Regions from separate parts of the Staphylococcus pseudintermedius genome, predicted to be linked through region 1. Evidence: a T-box and tRNA genes for the amino acid it is inferred to sense, from the RefSeq annotation. Region 1 holds a T-box; the other holds one or more tRNA genes.
The links. A T-box is a leader RNA that pairs with one kind of tRNA and senses whether it is charged. The one in region 1 lies ahead of serS (serine--tRNA ligase), so its partner is inferred to be a tRNA-Ser.
Positions count from the first base shown of each region.

Region 2: it has a tRNA-Ser gene. The T-box ahead of serS (serine--tRNA ligase) is inferred to sense a tRNA for this amino acid. The anticodon was not compared.

Region 1 is NZ_CP120150.1:10,979-14,411, reverse strand. It holds gene serS (serine--tRNA ligase) at 186-1,466, opposite strand; T-box leader at 1,541-1,734, opposite strand; gene hutH (histidine ammonia-lyase) at 1,784-3,286, opposite strand.
Region 2 is NZ_CP120150.1:1,824,801-1,828,233, reverse strand. It holds partial or broken gene P3U61_RS12300 (hypothetical protein) at 641-748, shown strand; tRNA gene P3U61_RS08635 (tRNA-Ser) at 1,294-1,382, opposite strand; tRNA gene P3U61_RS08630 (tRNA-Asn) at 1,384-1,458, opposite strand; gene P3U61_RS08625 (competence protein ComK) at 1,671-2,288, opposite strand; gene P3U61_RS08620 (IDEAL domain-containing protein) at 2,525-2,743, shown strand; gene P3U61_RS08615 (lipoate--protein ligase) at 2,965-3,433, opposite strand, start outside.

The DNA.
Region 1 (3,433 bases):
TATGTTAATTTTAGAATATTGAGATAATAATTGATGAGGTGCGTCTTATTTTGTTATTTTGATTACTTTTTACCCCCCTACCCTCTTCACATGCTAAAAAAACAGGAGGTCACATATTAAAAATACGACCTCCTGTTTTGATTTCAGCTATTCTATATTGGGTTGTTTGTAACGTCCATTTTATCTTAAAGCGGTTTGATAACTGTTTGACCACCCATGAATGGGACTAACGCTTCAGGCACTGTAATCGTACCATCTTCATTTTGATAGTTCTCTACAATCGCCGCAAATGTACGACCTACTGCTAAACCTGAACCATTTAACGTATGTGCATATTCAGGTTTGGCATCTTTATCACGTTTGAAACGGATATTGGCACGACGCGCTTGGAAATCTACACAGTTTGAACATGAACTAATTTCTTTATAGTCACTGTAGCTTGGTAACCATACTTCTAAGTCATATGTTTTACTTGCACCGAAACCAATATCGCCTGTACATAAAATCACACGACGGTATGGTAAGTTCAATGCTTCAAGAATCGCTTCTGCATTTGATGTCATTTCTTCTAAAGCATCCCAAGAATCTTCAGGTTTTTCAATACGCACCATTTCAACTTTATTGAATTGGTGCAGACGGATTAAGCCACGTGTATCACGGCCAGCTGATCCCGCTTCACTTCTGAAACATGCTGATTGACCTGTAAACTTAGCTGGTAAGACCCCCGGCTGTACAATTTCGTCTCTATAGTAGTTTGTCAAAGGCACTTCAGCAGTTGGAATTGTGTATAAGCCTTCTTTTTCTACTTTAAACAAATCTTCTTCAAACTTAGGTAATTGACCTGTACCGTACATCGCTTTAGCATTCACCAACTGTGGTACCATCATTTCGCGATAACCATGTTGTGTCGTATGCATCGTAATCATAAAGTTCATTAATGCACGCTCTAATTTAGCACCGTCATTCGTTAAATAAACGAAACGTGCACCAGACACACGTGCGGCACGATCAAAGTCTGCCATTTCTAGTGATTCTACTAAGTCCCAGTGCGCTTTTGCTTCAAAGTCGAACTCACGTGGTGTTCCCCATCTTTTAAGTTCTACGTTATCAGAATCATCTTCACCTTCAGGCACATCATCGTGAATAAGGTTTGGAATACGTGATAAGATGTCATTTAATTTCGTATCCGCTTCTTTTAACTGTGCATCGATATTTTTAATTTTTTCTCCTACTTCACGTTGCGCTTTAATCGCATCATCCGCATTTTCTTTATTACGTTTCTTTTCAGCAATTTGTTGAGAAGCTTTGTTACGTTCTGCTTTTAATTCTTCAGTTTGTTGTATGTAATCACGGCGTTGTTGGTCTAACGCTAACACTTCATCTACAACTGATGGATCCATTTGACGTAACGCAATTTTCTCCTTAACTCTCTCTGGCTCATTTCTAAATAATTTAATGTCTAACATAAGTCGACTTCCTTTCATAAAGTAATTTAAAAATTTAAGGAGGATGACTCAAAATAAAAAACCACATCCCTCACACAAGGGACGTGGTTTGACGTGTTGCCACCCTATTTAACAGACAGAATATGCCTGCACTCTCACAAAAGTTAACGGTTTCACCCGAATTGTTTTCAAAACGTGGGTAGATTTCGTATAGGTCTGTACATTTGTTTTCACCGACCACAAACTCTCTAATTCCATTGCTATACTACTTAATCCACAAACAATTATTTATTTCGATTTCACATTTAATATAACAAAGAAAATTTCGAATAGCAAGCTTATTTCTGATACGCCAGATTCTTTAAATATTTCGCCACATTTTCAATATCTTGATGAAATGGTCGGTCTTCTTGAATCGATGGCACGATTTTACGCAATGCTTCATACTGTTCACGTGTTTTGGGTGACAATTGTTCAACCCCTCTTATTTCGACTGCTTGTGACGCAATAATCGCTTCAATCGCAATGACGCGTCGTGTATTTTCTAAAATTTGATAGCCGTGGCGTGACGCAATCGTCCCCATTGATACGTGGTCCTCTTGATTGGCGGATGAAGGAATCGAATCAACACTCGCCGGATGCGCCAATGTTTTATTTTCTGATACAAGACTCGCTGCCGCATACTGCATAATCATCGCACCACTTTGCAAACCTGGTTCTGGACTTAAAAAAGCAGGGAGACCCCCATTGAGTTGCGGATTGACTAAACGTTCAAGACGACGTTCCGCAACGTTTGCCAATTCACTTGTCCCAAGCTTTAAGAAATCCAAAGCGAATGCGACAGGTTGACCGTGGAAGTTACCGCCAGAAATGACCAATGTCTTATCACCTTCATTAAAAATAAGCGGATTATCATTTGCTGCGTTCATTTCAAATTCTAACTTTTCACGAACGTATTGAAACACTTGGAAGCTTGCACCATGGATTTGTGGAATACAACGCAATGTATAAGGGTCTTGAACACGCATTTCCCCTTGACGTGTCGTGAGTTTGGATCCTTCAAGCCAGTCTGACATCCGTCTTGCTACAGCTGTCTGTTCTTCAAAGTTACGCACTTGGTGAACCGCTTCATGATAAGCATCTGTAATACCATGTAACGCTTGATGTGTTAACGCGGCAATCCATTCTGCTTGGTATGCCAAATTTTCAGTTTCTATCCATGAAATGACCCCTTGTGCTGTCATCGCCTGTGTACCATTAATCAGTGCCAATCCTTCTTTCGCTTGTAACGTTAAAGGCTTACGGTTCAACTGTTTTAAGACCTCTGAGCTATCTAAAACTTCACCTTGGTATTCAACTTTACCTTCACCAATTAACGCTAAGGCAAGGTGTGACAATGGCGCTAAATCACCCGAAGCACCGAGAGAACCTTGTTGTGGGATAACAGGAATGATACGTTGATTGATGAAAAACACCAATTGATCCACTAATTCCATCGTCACGCCTGAATGCCCTTTCAGTAAAGTATTTAAACGTAAAATCATCATCACGAGCGAAACATTCGATGCAAAAGGTGCACCGATACCACACGCATGTGAACGTATTAAATTGACTTGTAATTGATTATACTTCTGTTGATCAATCAGTACATCGCTAAACAAACCAAATCCTGTTGTAATCCCATACACGGTCTCTTTATTGGCAATAATCCGTTCCACAATCGCACGACTTCTTTCCACGCGCACCTGTGCTTCCTCAGTCACTTTTACTTTATCCTCATATGCTAAAAACTGTCGTATAGCCTCAATCGTCAGCTGCTCGCCTGTTAAACGTAATGTCATTGTAATCCTCCCATCTCCTTCATCACGTGACACACAAAATGTCTATTTCTTTCAAGTATAGTTTTAGGATATCGTTTTCACAATACTTTCAGCCAAACTCGTAATATGGTATCAAATTAACCTTTTAACGTACTAAATGAACTCACT
Region 2 (3,433 bases), 760 kb from region 1:
TTAATAATGGAATTCTAAAACTAAAATTTTCCACTTATATAAAATTTCTATTTTTATAAGTGGAAATAATTATATAATACTTCTATCAATAAGATTGAATAGCATAGAGGTTGTTTGGAATTTAACCGTTTTTGATTAATGATATATTACAGAAGTAAACATGGCATTATAGTACTTTCTAACATTCGAGCTCCAATGATAGTTGACTTTAAAATATTGAGATATTTGGAGAAGATTTTATGGATTGTTTTTAGCTACGAAAATTTAAAAAAGATAGAAATTTTAAAATGACTGGTTTTTTCATGATTAGACAATAGATATTCTTATCTAAATTTTAAAAAGATACTTTATAAAAACATCTAGTATCTCCCCTTTTTGTAATTTTTCATCTCATCTAGTTGACTCGAACTTCAAATATTGTTTGTGTCATTTATTAATTATTGAACTATCCGATACGCTATATTTTGGGGGAGATTTTAGAACTTAAGTTATTATTCAAATATGCTTGAACGATTTTTAACGTAACGTCCAATCTATAATATTTACCTAATAAAAACATATAATAAAAGTCGGATTTTAGTCCACCTTTTAAGATGTACATCTAAAAGATAAAGGTTTAACTCAAGAGAAGGTTTCAAAAGAGTTAGAAGTTTCGATACAAAGCATCAACAATTGGGAAAACAAAAAACTTTGTCTGATTTGGATAATTTGTTTAAGCTTTCTAAGTATTACGATATGGATATCATAGGATTACTTATTGAGAAAGAAAAAAGTAATCCTAAAGAAATGGATAATTTAATTAATTCGAAAAAAAGGTGAAGGGGATGTAATTTTGAATAAAAATTTCTTTTCAATAATGTTTAATGTTTTTATAGTTATAGCAAGCATAATTTTTTTCTTTGTTTTTATGTATAAGGGGTTTGATATTTACTTATGCTTAATGCCTTTAGCTGTATTATTCTGTGGATCAGTTTCTTTGTATGTAGATTTGAAAAAGAGAAAAAACACTTTCAAAAAATAATTTATCAGGTACCACAACTAGAAAAAGAAAACGAATAAACTAACTCCGCCTGCAATAGGTGGGGTGTTTATTGACTGTTCGAAAGTTGATTTGGTCAAAATTTGGTCAATGAAAGAGCTAAAAAGTAAAAATGTGATTTATTTGACCACAACTTGACCGCTTATTTTAAAACAGATATTAGTGAATGCTAAACAAAAATAAAAAGAACGCCGTCGTAACAGCGTTCTTGTCAGTTTTAAGAAAACAAATATTAACTATTGTTCTCTATCTAGCGGAAACGGAGGGATTCGAACCCTCGCGCCGCTTTCGCGACCTACACCCTTAGCAGGGGCGCCTCTTCAGCCAACTTGAGTACGTTTCCATGGCTCCACAGGTAGGACTCGAACCTACGACCGATCGGTTAACAGCCGATAGCTCTACCACTGAGCTACTGTGGAATAACTTTTTCAATCACAAATATTATTATATCAACATCATTGGAGAAATCAAGGGTTAATAACAAAAAAGTTAACGGAACATTTACACTATGCGTATATAAATTCCGCTAACTTTACACTTTGTTGAATAAATAGTCTAGATGAAACATGTTGCGTTTTCTCGCAAGTCATACAATCATAATTTATTCAATACAAAATTCAAAATAACATAGCTACAGGTAAGTCGTTTTTTTCTTCTTTTCTTCTAATTCTCTTTTTGCATTTTCTAATAAAGCATATTGCGATAGTGCTTCAAAAATATTAAAAGGTTGTTGGTCATAATCAATAGGTTTTTCAGGATTATGTGTTTGTACTTGATTAGACCTTCCTACTAAATAAGCAAAATAAACACAATTCAAAAATTGATGTTTAACACTATGATGCGAAATAGGCAGTGTGACAGTTAAATCATTGGCAAAAGTGACTTTACAACGGGCGCCTTTTAATGGTTTAAGTTTGACTACGTAATGCATGTTCAGCCAACTATTTTCAGGAACCCTATCCGAGTGAGTGGGGAAAAAGTAGGTTTGATAAATTGGAGTGAGCAATATGGGTGTCTTGTTAGAGATATTGGCGATACGTTTAGCTTGTGCTTTTCTTCCTGAGTACGATTCACCGTAATGTCTACAACTGCGCTCAATAATACGTTGGGCACGATCGTGAATAATAAAATGATCACCATCATATCTATAGATTTCCGTACTCGTGAGTGCACCATCAGGACCATCTACTGGTCTCAAAAACATATCTCCCTTACTAATTGCATACATGATGTTGGATTTTTGGTCCATAATAGAACCCTCCTATCTCTTAAGGTGTCGGGTCTCTCTGTCTAATTCTTATTATATGAATATTCTGAACTAAGTCAATGCCGTTTTGTAAATATATGGATAATATTACAAAAAGCAGATAAAAATTTGACTTAATTACTTTAAAAATTCAGAAAATTCGTTGCGTTTTGCGACATGTTTCGTTATACTATTAAATAACTTAATACTATGCATTTAACACAAAGGAGTGACTCAACATGAAAAATCAAACTGATGTAAAGAAACAAATGGTTGCTGACCCGGTACGTACGATTAATCAGCTGGGCGTTGAACTTGTGATTGCACATGCATTGAAGAATCAAAGGAAGCAAAAATTGCAGCATTTAATTGATGAAGCATTGGTTAATAAAAATGAACAAGCATTTCTAAAGTATACTGATGAATATTTAGAGTTGGAGGCAGTCAACGGTGAGTAGTCAAAGTGCATCCACATCTTCAAATTAAACAGGACTATCCGTCATGTATGAGGTAGTCCTGTTTTTACGTCGATATGTTCAATTTTTAACCATCTTATATCCAGAAATCAACCAATAAGAGAATATTTACACTTTTAACGGAAGTGAAATATGCCACATTTGACTCGGAATCAGATGAAGTTAATATACAATATGATTAATAACAGTGTGATCTACATGTATTAAACCATCATGTCAATGAGGTCATCACGAGGAATGTCGCCAAAATAATGATAAAGATCGTAATCTTTGAGCGCTTCTTGAATGGCTGCTCTTTGGTGTAAAATGTCTGTCAGTGCATTTTCAAGTTCAGCTACATCACCTTCACCGAAAAAGTCCCCGAAAATTTTAGCATGCGCAATACGACCTTTTTTGACATCAAGTTTAATTTGAACAAAACCCTTTTCAAATTTATGCTCGCGTTCAAAGTTATATTTTGGATTTTTACCGTAATTCCAGTCCCACGTGCGATATTTTTCGTTGCTTAACTTTTCAATATTTTTCCAATCTTCCTCTGTCAAAGTATAAGATTCGACTTCTGCTTCACCGAACAATTTTTTGAGTATAATGGCTTTGAATGTTTCAATATCAAGCGGCTCATCTATAAATTCTTGAATGTTAGCGACACGTTTGCGGACAGATTTGACGCCT